One region of the Brevibacterium sp. NPDC056726 genome, then DNA from elsewhere that is predicted to be linked to it. Evidence: riboswitches for the same ligand, from Rfam matches in the RefSeq annotation. Region 1 holds a riboswitch; the other holds the start of a gene.
The links. Region 1 has a riboswitch for thiamine pyrophosphate ahead of thiM (hydroxyethylthiazole kinase). Riboswitches for the same ligand answer to the same signal wherever they lie in the genome.
Positions count from the first base shown of each region.

Region 2: linked by a shared signal. The riboswitch ahead of thiO (glycine oxidase ThiO) and the one ahead of thiM (hydroxyethylthiazole kinase) in region 1 are both predicted to bind thiamine pyrophosphate.

Region 1 covers NZ_JBHTYZ010000001.1:91,576-99,068, reverse strand. Annotated here, with positions in the region: gene ACFQ91_RS00460 (LacI family DNA-binding transcriptional regulator) at 1-906, shown strand, start outside; gene ACFQ91_RS00455 (substrate-binding domain-containing protein) at 1,015-2,157, shown strand; gene ACFQ91_RS00450 (ATP-binding cassette domain-containing protein) at 2,176-3,012, shown strand; gene ACFQ91_RS00445 (sugar ABC transporter permease) at 3,009-4,220, shown strand; TPP riboswitch at 4,307-4,410, shown strand; gene thiM (hydroxyethylthiazole kinase) at 4,398-5,258, shown strand; gene thiE (thiamine phosphate synthase) at 5,255-5,980, shown strand; gene thiD (bifunctional hydroxymethylpyrimidine kinase/phosphomethylpyrimidine kinase) at 5,977-6,846, shown strand; gene ACFQ91_RS00425 (TenA family protein) at 6,941-7,493, shown strand, end outside.
Region 2 covers NZ_JBHTYZ010000002.1:312,183-319,675, forward strand. Annotated here, with positions in the region: gene ACFQ91_RS04900 (thymidine kinase) at 54-668, shown strand; gene ACFQ91_RS04905 (mismatch-specific DNA-glycosylase) at 725-1,366, opposite strand; gene ACFQ91_RS04910 (SRPBCC family protein) at 1,415-1,894, shown strand; gene moeB (molybdopterin-synthase adenylyltransferase MoeB) at 1,878-3,032, opposite strand; gene ACFQ91_RS04920 (thiazole synthase) at 3,029-3,838, opposite strand; gene thiS (sulfur carrier protein ThiS) at 3,840-4,076, opposite strand; gene thiO (glycine oxidase ThiO) at 4,073-5,269, opposite strand; TPP riboswitch at 5,260-5,362, opposite strand; gene thiE (thiamine phosphate synthase) at 5,386-6,165, shown strand; gene ACFQ91_RS04940 (ketopantoate reductase family protein) at 6,162-7,076, shown strand; gene ACFQ91_RS04945 (DedA family protein) at 7,030-7,493, opposite strand, start outside.

The sequences.
Region 1 (7,493 bases):
TCCGCGGCCCGGCGCCTGCGCGAAGGCAGCCGCTCGCCCTACATCGGGGTCGTCCTCTCCGACATGGACGACCCCCTCCAGGTCCGCCTCCTCGCGCGGCTCGAAGCCGACCTGGCCGAGCGGGGGCTGCGGACCGTCGTCACCGTCACCGGGGGAGACGCGGAGCTCGAACGCACCTTCGTCGACGAATGCCTCAGCGGTGACATGTCGGGCATCTGCGTCGTCTGCTCCCAGCCGGAGTCGGCGAGCATCTACGCGACGATCTCCCGGGGTCCCGCCGCGGCGAAGACCGGTGAGATGGCCGTCGTCTCCCTCGACCCGGCGGTCACGGGGCCGGGCATCGTCACGCTCGCCGCCGACGATGTCGACGCCGGACGGCGGGCCGCCGAACAGCTCGTGCGCCACGGCCACATCAGCATCGGCGTCATCGGAGACCGAGCCCACCTTGAATCGCAGAAGCGCAGGCTCGCCGGGATCCGCGAGGTCCTCGGCGACCGCGGCGACATCGGGTGGCGGGCCTTCCTCGACGAGGATGCGCACGACCAGGCGAGTGCGAAGAACGTCGTCGCCGCCCTCCTCGGCTCCCGGGCCGCTCCGACCGCGCTCATCACGCTCTCGGCGACCGTGACGAAGGGCGCGATCGACGCCAGTCGCCGCCTCGACCAGTGGCCGGCCGTCGTCGGGATCGACGACTTCCCCGGCGCGGATCTGCTCGACGTCACCGTCGTCGACGCCGACATCGATGCGATGTCCGCCGAGGCGGTCCGGCTCCTCGACGGGGGCGTGCCGGAGCGTGGGGCGGGGCGGGGCAACGGGGCGCGAGGCGACACCGCGGCATTCGCCCGCGTCCACCTCATCCGCCGCGGCAGCGGTGAGGAGTCACCCCGGCAGGTCTCCGGGCGCTGAGTCGACGCGACAGAGGAATCACCGGACAGATGGTTGACAAACGACACCGGTGGGCGAAATATGTTGACCAGCCTGACAACGTTGTCAGAATGATGAAAGGTTTCGCGAATGCGCAGGTTCCGCCCCCAGTCACACGCACAGAAATCGTCTCTCACCGCCGTGCCCTCCTCGCTGAGGAAGCCGCGCCGGCTCGCGGTGCTCGGCGCCGCGGTCGCGATCTCCGCCCTCGCGCTCAGCGGCTGCGGCAATCAGAAGGGCCAGGGCAACGAGGCCGCCGATTCCGGCGGCGGTGACGGCCCGGTGACGATCGCCCTCCTCCTGCCGGAGTCGAAGACGACGCGCTACGAATCCCTCGACAAGCCGAACTTCGAGAAGTACGTCGCCGAGGCGAGCCCCGATGCAAAGGTCGAGTACCGCAACGCCAACCAGGACGCGACCCAGCAGCAACAGCAGTTCGAAGCCGCGGTCACCGAGGGCGTCGACGTCATCGTCCTCGACCCCGTCGACGCCTCGGCGGTCTCCTCCTCCCTGGCGAAGGCCGAAGCGAAGCAGATCCCCGTCGTCTCCTACGACCGGTTCTTCGAGGGAGCCGACTACTACACGTCGTTCGACAACAAGAAGATCGGCAACCTCCAGGGTCAGGCCCTCCTCGACGGACTCGAGGCCAAGGGCGTCGACCCGACGTCCGGACCGGTGTGGATGGTCAACGGCGACCCGAAGGACCCCAACGCCGCGGACTTCAAGGCCGGTGCCGAGGAGACGCTCAAGGGTGCCGGCGTCGACATCGCCGCCAACCACGACACGCTCGATTGGAACCCCGACGATGCCCGCCAGTGGGTCGAGGGCCAGCTGCAGGGCGGGGGTGAGAAGCCGATCGCGATCTACGCGGCCAATGACGGCACCGCCGGCGGGGTGCTCGCGGCGACGACGAAGGCGAAGCAGGATCCCGTCGTCACCGGGCAGGACGCCGAGGTCGACGGACTGCAGAACATCCTCAAGGGCGAGCAGTACGCGACGATCTACAAGTCGATCCCGCCGCAGGCCGAATACGCGGCGAAGGCCGCGGTCGCACTGGCCAACGGGGAGAAGCCCGAGGCCGGCACGACGTACAAGGACACCCCGACGGACTTCGTCGAGGCGAAGGTCGTGACGAAGGACACGATCAAGGACATCGTCGGCGATCAGATCAAGGCCTCCGACATCTGCTCGGGCATCGATGAGAAGCTGTGCACGGATGCCGGAATCAAGTAGGACGGTCCGACCAGCCCGATGACCTCACAGACGAACGATCCGACGCCCGCTTCCGGGCGGGCGTCGGAGACGCCCCAGTCCACTGCTTCCCAGCCCGTGCTCCAGCTGCGCGGGATCGACAAGCGATTCGGCGCCGTCCAGGCGCTCACCGACATCAACCTCACGATCGGCCGCGGCGAGGTCGTCGGCCTCGTCGGCGACAACGGCGCCGGCAAGTCGACGCTCATCAAGATCATCGCCGGCGTCCACTCCGCCGACGGAGGCGAGCTCATCATGGGCGGACGCCCGCAGAAGTTCTCCTCCCCGAAGGACGCACAGCGAGCCGGGGTGGCCACGGTGTTCCAGGATCTCGCACTCTGCGAGAACCTCGACGTCGTCGCCAACCTCTTCCTCGGTCACGAGCACACCCGCGGCGGCGTCCTCGACGAAGTCGCGATGGAGGCGAAGTCGTGGGAGCTGCTGCGCAGCCTGTCCGCGAAGATCCCGAGCGTGCGCGTGCCGATCGCCGCCCTGTCCGGCGGCCAGCGCCAGACGGTGGCGATCGCCCGGTCCCTCCTCGGCGAACCCTCGCTCGTCATGCTCGACGAACCGACGGCCGCCCTCGGCGTCGCCCAGACCGCCGAGGTGCTCAACCTCATCGAACGCCTCCGTGACCGTGACCTCGGGGTGCTCCTCGTCAGCCACAACATGGCCGATGTCCAGGCCGTGTGCGACCGTGTCCACGTGCTGCGGCTGGGCAAGGACGCCGGGGACTTCCCGGGAGACGAGCGCACCGACGTCCTCGTCGCCGCGATCACCGGAGCCAACGACAACGTCGTGACCCAGCGGGCCGCGCGGAGGGGTGAGCGCCGATGACCCGCAATTCCCTCATCACCGACGAGCGGATCTCCGACGAGGGGCTCGTGCGGACGTTCGTCCGCCGGATCCGGGAAGGCCAGCTCGGGTCGTTCCCCGTCATCCTCGCCCTCGTCGTCATCGTCATCGTCTTCCAGTCGGCGAACAGCAACTTCCTCTCACCGGCGAATCTCGTCAACCTCTCCACCCAGGTCGCCTACCTGGCGATCCTCGCACTCGGGATCAACCTCATCCTCCTCCTCGGCGAGATCGACCTCTCGCTCGCCCAGCTCGGCGGTCTCGCCGCCTCGGTGCTCGGTGTCCTCGTCGTCCGGCAGGGGGTCCCGCCGGTGATCGCGGTGACGATCATCCTCCTGCTCGGCCTCGTCATCGGGGCGATCCAGGGCTGGTTCTTCGCCGTCGTCGGGATTCCCGCGTTCGTCGTCACCCTTGCCGGTCTGCTCGCGTTCACGGGGCTCACGCTCACGGTGCTCGGCACCCAGAAGAACCTCTCGATGGCCGATACGTTCGTCTTCGACTTCGCCAGCTACTACTTCCCGGCGTTCTGGGCCTACGTCTTCGGGGCGATCGCCGTCATCGGCTTCGCCGCCGGCATCATCCATTCGAAGCTGCGTCGGCACTCCGCAGGCCTCGACAGCCCGAGCTGGACGGCCGTCATCGTGCGCATCGTCGTCCTCGCGGCGATCGTCTTCGGCTTCCTCATCCTCGTCAACCAGGACTTCGGACTCGCGCTGCCGTTCTTCCTCATGATGGTCATCGCGATCATCATCGACCTCGTGCTGCGCAAGACCCGCTACGGACGCTCGATCTACGCCGTCGGCGGCAAGGTCGAAGCCGCCCGGCGCGCCGGCATCCGGGTGACGTGGGTGCGCATCAGCGTGTTCATGACCGCCGGGGTCCTCGCCGCCCTCTTCGGCTTCGTCAAGGCCGGAGTGACGACGAACGCCGGGTCGACGCTCGTGGGCACCCAGGACCTCCTCAACGCGATCGCCGCGGCCGTCATCGGCGGCACCTCCCTCTTCGGCGGGCGGGGGTCGGCGTGGGCCGCGGTCCTCGGGGCGTTCGTCGTCGGCGCGATCAACAACGGTCTCTACCTCATCGGCTTCAACTCCGATATGCAGCAGATCATCACCGCCCTCGTCCTCCTCACCGCCGTCGTCATCGACGCCGTCAGCCGGCGCGGACAGCGGTACGTCGGCAGGGGGTGAGGTCTGCTCCACCAGCGCCGAGGCGGGGGCGAGGTCAGGGGGTGACCCCACCTCACCCCCGCCTCGGCGATTTTGGTACAGTCATGGGCAATGACATGGGGTGCCCGGCGGCAGTCGCGCCGGGCTGAGAGGACACCCATCGAACCTGATCTGGGCCATGCTAGCGAAGGGATCGTCATGACTGACATCGATCTGTCGTCGGCGCACGCACGTCTGCGCGCGGCGAATCCGCTCATCCAATGCATCACGAACACGGTCGTGCAGCAGTTCAGCGCGAACGTGCTGCTCGCCGTCGGTGCGTCCCCGGCGATGCTCGACCATGAAGCCGACGCCGCACAGTTCGCGCACCTCGCCGGCGGTCTGCTCGTCAACTTCGGAACCGCGACGAACCAGCAGTTCCTCGCCGCCGACGCCGCGATCGGAGCCGTCACCGCGGACTCGACTCCGTGGGTGCTCGACCCGGTGAGCATCGGCGCAGTCGACCACCGCACCACCCGCATCCGCCGGGCCGCCGCCGATCGCCCGACCGCGATCCGCGGCAACGCCTCGGAGATCGCGGCCCTGGCAGGAGCCGGGGCCGGCGGGCGCGGCGTCGAATCCACCGACGAGGTCGACGCCGTCCTCCCCGCGGCGGCCGAGCTCGCACGGACCAGTGGGGCGATCGTCGCCGTCTCGGGCAGACGCGACGCGATCGTCGCCCACATCGACGGCGTCGATCACATCGCCCGTGTCGACGGGGGCCATGAGTTCATGCCGCTCGTCATCGGCACCGGGTGCTCGCTCGGTGCCGTGACCTCCGCCTACCTCGCCGCCGTGCCGCCGGCCGGTTCGAGTTCCGGTGCGGGGCCGGCCGGACTCGCGGCGTTCGAACAGTTCACCGCCGTCGTCGCCGCCCACGCCCACTTCGCCGTCGCCGGCGAAGCCGCAGCGGCCGGTGCCGCCGGACCGGGCAGCTATGCCGAACACTTCCTCGACGCCCTCTACACCACCGACGATGCGCGCATCGGTCAGGCACGGGTCGAAGTGACGAGAGCATGAGCGCGACGAGTGAGCGCCTGGCCGGCGTCGACGCCCGCCTCTACCTCGTCACCGATTCCGCCCAGAGCCGGGAGGCCGGACGCACCGTCGCCGAGACCGTGCTCGCGGCCGTGCGCGGGGGAGTCGGCATGGTCCAGGTCCGCGACAAGGACATCGACGACACCGAGTTCCTGACCCTGACCAGGGAGGTCATTGCCGCCGTCGCCGAGGCGGTGGCGGGTACGGACCGCCGCGTGCCCGTTGTCCTCAACGACCGGGTCGCCGTCACCCGGCACCTCCTCGATGAGGGCGCCGACGTCCACATCCATGTCGGACAGACCGACACTCCCGTCGCCGAGGTGCGCGACCTCGTCGGACCCGACCCGCTCATCGGTCTCTCCGCCGCCAGCGACGCCGAGTTCGCCGCCGCCCGGGCTGCCGGCGCCGTCGACCTCGTCGGGATCGGGCCCGTCTTCGACACGACGACGAAGACCGACGCACCGGCCGGGATCGGTCCCGACCGCCTCGGCGAACTCACGGCCGAGGCGGGTCTGCCGGCGGTGGCGATCGGCGGCATCGATGCCAGCCGGGTCCCGCAGCTGCGCGGCCGCGGACTGCTCGGCTTCTGCGTCGTCTCGGCGATCTGCCGGGCTGCCGACCCGGAACGGGCGGCCCGGGAGCTGCTCACCGCGTACGGCGACGGGACCGCGCCGGGTGCCGGCGAGGACGGGGGAGCGGCATGAGCACGCGGCCACCGATCACCCTGTCGATCGCCGGCACCGACCCCTCGGGCGGGGCGGGCATCCACGCCGACCTCAAGACGTTCACCGCCCTCGGGGTGCTGGGGACCACGGCGATCACCGCGCTCGTCGCGCAGAACACGCACGGGGTCTCCCGCGTCTACCCGATCGATGAGGACTTCGTCGTCGCCGAGCTCGACAGTGTCCTGAACGACATGCCCGTCGATGCGACGAAGACGGGGATGCTCGGGTCGACGTCGCTCGTCGACCTCGTCGTCGATCGGGCGCGCACCTCCGATCTCGGGTTCTTCACCGTCGACCCGGTCATGGTGTCGACGTCCGGGCACCGCCTCCTCGAGGTCGATGCGGTCGCCGCCGTGCGGGAGCGTCTCCTGCCCTTCGCCGATCTCATCACCCCGAACCTCCCCGAGGCCGCCCTCCTCCTCGGCGACGATGTCGCTGAGGCCCAGACCCCGGCTCAGATGCGCGACCAGGCACGCGAGCTCATCGCCCGGGGTGCCCGGGCGGTGCTCCTCAAGGGCGGTCACGCCGCGGACGGGGACGTCGCCGACATTCTCGTCACCGCTGATGGGGAGATCGCCGAGTTCTCCCACCCCCGGATCTCCACCCCGAACACGCACGGCACCGGGTGCACCCTGTCGGCTGCGATCACCGCCGAGGCGGCCGTGCTCAGGCGGGCGAACGGCGGAGAGGCGCTGAGTGCCGAGGAGGTGCACGGGGCCGTCGAGCGCGGACTCGACTTCCTCGCCCGCGCGCTCGCCTCGGCCGCGGACTGGCAGGTCAGCCTCGATGCGGCCGGTGCGCACGGGCCCGTCGACCACCAGGTCGACGTCCGCCGTCGCGGATAGCCTGTCGACCCGGCCGCTTCCCACCCGGCTGATTCCGGACAGTCCGATTCCCGTCTGATTCCCGTCCCATTCCGACCCCGAGGAGAGACCACTCATGAGCATGAACTTCGCCGCCGGACCGCACACCACCGCGCTGTGGGAGGACGTGCGCCCGATCATCGACGAGATCGAAGCGCTGCCGTTCCTCACCCAGCTCGCCGAGGGCACGCTCGCCCCGCTCGCGTTCACGAACTACATCACGCAGGACAGCATCTACTTGAGCGGGTATGCGAAGGCGATGTCGTTCCTCGCCGGGAAGACAGCGGACAGAGGAGAGTCCCGGTTCTGGTCGACCTCGGCGGCGGAGGCGATCACGGTGGAGGAGGAGATGCACGCTCAGCTGCTCTCCGATGAGCGGCTCGCCGTGGCCCACGCCGAGCTCGAGGCCACCGACCATCTGGGACCGTCGCCGACGACGCTCGGCTACGTGTCGTTCCTCGTCGCCACTGCGGCGAGCCGGTCGTACGGGGAAGGTGTCGCCGGTGTCCTCCCGTGCTTCTGGGTCTACGCGCACATGGGCAAAGTGCTCGTCGAGAAGGCGGGAACGATGAGCGAGAATCACCCGTACCGGACGTGGGTGCAGACCTATGACTCCCCGGAGTTCGACG
Region 2 (7,493 bases), on a different contig from region 1:
CGCGCGTCCCGGTCCGACCACCGTGTGTCACCGCCTCGGGCTAGGCTGATCCCATGCACGCCAGCGCTGCGCCCCCGGTCGGCCGCCTCGAAGTCATCACCGGTCCGATGTTCTCCGGCAAGTCCGAAGAGCTCATGCGCCGTGTCCGCCGTGCCCGCATCGCCGGCGTCAATGCGCTCGTCATCAGCCATTCCCTCGACACCCGCGCCGAACTCTCGGCCGTCACCTCGCACATCGGGGTCAACATTCCTGCGATCCCCGTCGGCGACGTCACCGACCTCGCCGCAGCGGCCGCGGCGGAGGACTTCGACCTCATCGCCATCGACGAAGCGCAGTTCTTCGGTCCCGACCTCGTCCCGGTCGTCGACGACCTCCTGGCCACGGGCGCCACGGTCATCGTCGAAGGCCTCTGCGTGACCTTCGACGGTGCACCGTTCGAACCGCTGCCGACCTTCATGGCACTCGCCGAGGACGTCACGAAGCTCACCGCAGTCTGCACGATCTGCGGTCGCGACGCCGTGTTCCATGAGCGCATCGCCGCGCAGCCGACAGGCGCCGCTACCGACATCGACGCCAGCCACGTCGGCGGCCTCGACTCCTACGTCGCCCGCTGCCGTGAGCACTTCGGTCAGCCGGCGACGACGCGCCCCGGGGCGGACGGGCCATGACCCCGGCAGCGGCCTCACCCTGATCCGGCGGAGGCCCTGTCGGCAAGCCGGCGAGGTCACTGCTCGATGGCAGCCCACGTCTCCCGCCAGATGTCGGCGAGGGCCGCGATGTTGTAATGCGCGTTCAAGCCGCTCGGCTGCGGCACGACGCGCAGAGCGACGTCCTCCGGCCAGCCGGGAATGAGGGAGGTGTCCTGAACGCCGAGCGTCGCCTTCGGCTGGGAGAACGCGATCCGGAACGAGGTGATCCCGGCGATCGCCACAGCTGCCGGCCGAAGATCGGCCAAACGCGCGACGAGGCGGGCACCGCCGGCGCGCAGCTCCTCGTTCGTCAGCTCATCGGCCCGGACCGTGGCCCGCCCGACGAGGTTGGTGATCCCGATGCCCCGGGAGAGCAGATGCTCCTCATCCTCTGCGGAGAGACCGCGCGAGGCATCGACGAGGTGATCGGTCAGCCCGCCCCGATGGAGCGAGGGCCAGAAGCGATTGCCCGGACGCGCGAAGGGCGCGTTGACCGCCGCTGTCCACAGTCCCGGATTGATGCCGACGATGAGCAGGGAGAGCTTTCCCGGCCCGGCCGGGAGGACATCGTCGATGGCATCGGGATCGTCGGTGGCGAACTGCGCGAGGTCGTCCTTCGTCGGCTTCCGCCCGCCGAGCGGCGACGGTCTGCGGGGTCGGCGATTTTCGGCTGGCACGCCACCCAGACTACCGTCGAAGGACGACGCGTCGAACGGAGGCCCGCGATGAGCCACGAGCACACCCGCCCCCGCCCCGGTGAGTCCGCGCCCTTCCACTTCGAGTCGGTGTGGCGAGCGGCCGATCCCCTCGCTGCGGTGTGGACGGTCCTCACCGATGTCGAGGCCTGGCCGCAGTGGTGGCCGGGCATCGCCGCGGCCACCACGGACGACTCGGGTGTCCACCCCGGCAGTCGCGCGGAGATCACCGTGCGCAGCCCCCTCGGCGTCGCGTTCGACATCACGCTGTCCATCGAGGGTCTCATCCCACCGCAGCAGGTGCGCCTCCTCGCCGACGGCGACCTGCGCGGCGTCGGCGTCTGGACCCTGGCGCGCACCGGGCCGCTCACCGCGATCTCCGCGATATGGTGCGTGACGACCAGGCGGCGATCCGTCCGGGTCCTCAGACCGGCCTCCGCCGGCATGCACGGCATCGTCATGCGAGCCGGGGAGAACGGACTGCGTCGCCGCCTCAGCGAACTGGCGTAGACTCCGTCGCCGTCCACGCCTCGATGCCTCCGGCCAATGACCGGATGCGGACATCCGACGGCGCTTCGCTGCTCACTGCCGAGACGGCGCGAGCCGACCGCACCCCCGACCTGCAGTGGACGACGATGTCGGTGGCCGGGCCGACCGCCTCGGCGAGGGACGGCCACCCGCGGTCGACGACGACGTCGAGGGGGACGTGCACGCTGCCGGGAATCGCCTCGAGCTCCCGCTCCCACGCCTCCCGGACATCGACGATCACCGGCGCCGAGGTGAGCGCGCGGACCTCGTCGGCCGTGACCTCCGCCACCCCGGCCGGAGCCGGAGCCCCCACCGCCGGTGCCGCACACGCGAGGGCCACCTCGGCGAGATCGGTGACGGCGGGGCGGTCCGGGTCGGGCGAGAAGCGCAGCGTCGTGAAGCTCGTGCTCAACGCATCGACCCGCAGCAGGCGGCCGAGCAGGGGATCGCCGATGCCGCAGATGAGCTTGATCGCCTCGGCGGCCATGAGCGACCCGACGAGCCCGCAGAGCACCCCGAGCACCCCGCCCTCGGCACAGCTCGGCACGGAATCGGCGTCGGGGATGTCGGGGAAGAGGTCACGCAGCATCGGACCGTGACCGGGGGCGAACGTGCTCACCTGCCCCTCGAAGCGGAAGATCGTCCCCCACACCAGCGGTGTGCCGGTGAGTTCGGCGGCGTCGTTGGACAGGTAGCGGGTCGCGAAGTTGTCCGCCCCGTCGATGACGAGGTCGTGGGCGGCGAAGAGTTCGAGGGCGTTGTCCGGGCTCAGGCGCTCGGCAACCGTCTCGACGGTGAGGCCGGGATCGAGCCGGAGGAGGGCATCGCGCGCGGATTCGACCTTGGGACGGCCGACATCGGCGTCCCGGTGGAGGATCTGGCGCTGCAGGTTCGACACGTCGACGACATCGTCGTCGATGACGGTCAGCTGCCCGATCCCGGCCGCCCCGAGGTACTGGAGGACCGGGGCGCCGAGACCGCCGGCGCCGATGACGAGGATCTTCGCCGCGCGCAGGCGGCGCTGACCGGTCACCCCGACATCGGGCAGGCTGAGGTGCCGGGAGTAGCGTGCGATCTCCGCGGGGCTGAGCTCGGGTCCGGGTTCGACGAGCGGTCTCACGGCCCCATCACCAGGTTCTCGACCGAGGTCGTGCGGGCGGACTCCGCGGTGACCCGCCCGTCGTCGGGCGACGATGCGAGCGCGAGCGGGCGTTTGGGGATCCGTCCCGCCCCGGCCGCCAGGCGACCGGCGTCGACGGCGAGCCGCATCGCCTGCGCCATCGCCGGGGCGTCGTGAGCGCGGGTGACGGCGGAGGCGAGCAGCACCGCGGTGCACCCGAGCTCCATGGCCAGGGCGGCGTCCGAGGCGGTGCCGATGCCCGCGTCGAGGATGACGGGCACCTGGGCGCGGGAGACGATCGTCTCGATGTTGTGCGGGTTGAGGATGCCCAGGCCCGAACCGATCGGGGCGCCGGCGGGCATGACCGCGGCGACCCCGGCGTCCTCGAGCCGCTTCGCCAGCGCGGGATCGTCGTTCGTGTAGGCGAAGACCGTGAAGCCGTCGAGGACGAGCTCCTCGGTGGCGCGGAAGAGTTCGACGGGGTCGGGCAGGAGGGTGTCCTCGTCGGCGATGACCTCGAGTTTGACCCAGTTCGTCTCGAGCGCCTCCCGGGCCAGCTGCGCGGTGAGCACGGCATCGCGGGCGGTGTAGCACCCGGCCGTGTTCGGCAGTGAGCGGATGCCCAGCCGCTCGAGGAGCGCGAACACCGAATCCCTGGCCTCGGCGTCGAAGCGGCGGATCGCGACCGTCGTCAGCTCTGTCGCCGAGGCGGTCAGGGCGTCCTCGAGGATGCGCAGGGTGCTCGCCCCACCGGTGCCCATGACGAGGTGGGAGTCGAAGGTGACGGTGTCGATGGTCCAGCTCATGTCAGCCTCCCTGGACTGCGGTGACGATGTCGACGGTGTGGCCGTCGGTGATGGTGAAGCCGGCCCACAGCCCGCGGCGCACGACTTCACCGTCGACGGCGAGGGCCACCCCGATGCGGCCGCCGTCGACCGGGGTGCCGTCTTCGCTCAGCTGCCGTCCGGTGATGTCCTCGACGAGGGTGCGGGCGGTCGTGCCCGCGGTGATGTCCCGGCGGTCGCCGTTGAGAGTGATGGTCATGATCCCTTCCTTGCTGTCAGCAGTGGTGCACCAGGTGACTGCGGTGATGATGGCGAGTGGTCGGACTCGAACCGTTCCGGTGCCACGGCCTCGCGCGCACCGACGGGCAGCCACGCGGAGTCCGCGCCGACGACGAGATCCGCGCCGAGGCGGGCGCCGAACGGTGCGAGGAGAACCCCGTGGCGGAAGTACCCGGTGGAGACGACGAGACCGGGGTCAGTGCGACCGAGGAGAGGGAGGTCGTCGGGCGAGCCGGGCCGGGCCCGTGCCGTGATCTCCGTGATCTCACATCCGAGGAGCCCGGGCACGAGGCGTTCGGCGTCGTGGAGGAGACGGTGGACGCCCTCGGCGAGGATGCCCGCCTGGCCGTCCTCCCGGGAGGTCGCCCCGAGGACGAGCTCCCCATCGGGCCGCGGCACGACGTAGACGGGCCGACCGGCGACGAGTCCCCGGATCGTCCGGGTGAGCAGCGGGGGAGCGCCGGGATCCGAGCGGAGGCGGATGACGTCGCCGTGGACGGCCCGCAGCGGCAGCTCGGGAGCGCCGGCGATCGCATTGTGCGCCATGCCTGCGGCGAGCACGACCTGATCGGCGTGCAGCCGACGCCCCGAGGCGAGCTCGACTCCGGTCGTCCGGGCCGGGGCACCGGTCGGTGATCCCTCATCGCCGACCAGTCCCGTCACCCGGTCCTCGATGACGCGGTCGCCGAGGACGGTGAGCAGCGCGCGCGTCACCCGCCGGGGATCGATCGCATGATCGCCGGGAATGAGGACGGCCCCGCACACACCGGGGGCCAGGGCGGGTTCGAGATCGCGGGCGCGGGATCCGGTGAGCAGGTCGAGGTCGGAACCGGCCGCGGACTGGAGGGCGCTGAGTTCGCGCAGGGCCGTGAGATCCGCGCGGTCACCGGCGCAGACGAGTGTGGCGGTCGCCGTCTCCCCGAGGTCGGCCCCCGATTCCCGGGTCAGTGCCGCAGTGAAGTCCGGGTAGAGGTCGGCGGAGACGCGCATGAGCGGAAACAGCGGAGTCTGGCCCCACGCGATCTCGGCGGCAGGGGCGATCATCCCGGCCGCGGCCGCGGTGGCGCCCGCGCCCGGATGCGGATCGATGACGGTGACGGCCGCCCCGCGCCGGTGCAGCTCCCACGCCGCGGCCAGGCCGATGATCCCGGCGCCGACGACGATGACGTCCATGCGATTCTCCCTCCGGCGGCATGACCCGCATCAGGTAGGACGGTCGGCACGAAGCCCTCTCAGCCTCCCTGCGAGGCTCCCGCGAACTCCTCTACTCTAGGAGCATGGTTCCCACGATGCCAACGTCTCCCGCAGTGCAAGACCCCGTGACCGAGAACGCGGGCCACCCGGCCGACCGCGACTCCACCGGCCGGGACGCCGCGCGGACCCGTGCGCTCGCCTCCGCCCGGCTCTACCTCTGCACCGACGCCCGCACGCAGCAGGGCGACCTCGGTGAGTTCCTCGACGCCGCCTACGCCGGGGGCGTCGACATCATCCAGCTCCGCGACATGGGCCTGGAGGCCAGGGAGGAGATCGCCGCCCTCGAGATCCTCCGCGAGGCCGCCCACCGGCACGGGAAGCTCTTCTCCGTCAACGACCGCGCCGACGTCGCCCTCCTCGTCGGCGCGGACGTCTTCCATGTCGGGCAGGGCGACCTGACGAGCGCGCAGGCCCGCACGGTGCTCGGCGACGACGTCATCCTCGGCCGGTCGACGCATTCGGTCGAGCAGGCGCTCGCCGCCGCCGCCGACCCGGAGATCGACTACTTCTGCCTCGGCCCCGTGTGGGAGACCCCGACGAAGCCCGGTCGCCCGGCGGCCGGACTCGAACCGCTCGCGGCGGTGAGCGGGAGAACGGCGAAGCCGTGGTTCGCGATCGGCGGGATCTCCGCCGGTGATCGTCTCCGGTCAGTGCAGGAGACCGGGGCGACGCGCATCGTCGTCGTCCGCGCGATCACCGAGGCGCCCGACCCCGCCGAGGCGGCCGCTCGGCTGCGCGCGCAGCTGACTTCCGCTGACCCCGACACGACCACCGGCACGACCACCGGCACGACCCCGAAGGACGGCACCCTGTGACAATCCTCATCGCCGGAGCCGGCGCGACCGGCGGCGCCTTCGGCACCCGCCTCGTCGAAGCCGGACGCGACGTCACCTTCCTCGTCAGGCCCGCACGCGCCGAGGCCCTGAGAGAGAACGGTCTGCGATTCATCGCCCCAGACGAGGACCGGACGAACCCGGTGACCGTGACGACGGCGGAGGAGCTCGCGGCCGACCCGACCCCGGTCGACCTCGTCCTCGTCGCCGTCAAGGCCGGTGCCCTCGAATCGATCATCGCCGACCTCCGACCGGCCGTCGGACCCCAGACCCTCATCATCCCGTTCCTCAACGGGATGGCGCAGATCGGCCGCCTCGAGGCGGAGTTCCCCGGACAGGTGCTCGGTGGGCTCGTCAAGATCGTCGGCACGATGCGCGGAGCCGACATCGTCCAGATGACGGATCTCGCGACGATGACGATCGGCCGCCTCGGCGGGGGAGAGGTCCCACCCGCGGTCGTCGACGCGCTCGACGTCCCCGGCTTCCGGCTGCAGGTCATCGACGGCATCGACGACGCCCTGTGGGAGAAATGGGTGTTCATCGCCGCGGCCGGTGTCGTCACGTGCCTCTTCCGGGCACCGGTCGGCGCGATCATGGCCGCCGGCGGCGAACCCCACGTCGTGGGGATCATCGACGAACTCGAAGCCGTCGCCATGGCCGCCGGCCACCCGGTGTCCGCGCGGGCCAGGGCTGCCACTCTCTCGATGCTCACCGCCGAGGGCTCCGCCTTCACCTCCTCGCTCTACCGGGACGTCACGGCCGGACTGCCGAACGAGACCGAGCACATCCTCGGTCATCTCCAGACGACGGCGCGCGACCTCGGCGTGCCGACCCCGCTGCTCGATCTCACTCTCGTGCAGCTGCGAGCAGGCGAGTTCGACCGGAGCGCATGAGCCGGGCGCGCTCTGCGGTCGGGACACACCCCTGTGGCCCGACCGCAGCTGCCGTGGGCTCGGCAACAGCAGCCCTCCGCTTCGCCCGGAGACGGCGGGCCACCTCGGCGAGACCGGTGAGGGTGAGCGCGATGCCGACGCCGAGGACGACACCCCACAGCGGCTGATCGGCGAACACGGCCCCGCCGATTAGCCCGATGCCCGTCGAGTAGACCGCCCACGCCAGCGCCCCGAGGAAGTCCACGGCGAGGAACCGCGGCAGGGGATAGCGGAGCATCCCCGAGGCGATCGTCGTCGCCGTCCGCCCGCCGGGGATGAACCGCCCCGCGACGAGCATCGCACCGCCCCGGACGGCGAACATCTCCGCCGTCGAGGCGAGCAGCCGGCGCAGCCGGGCCGACCGGACCCACCGGTCGG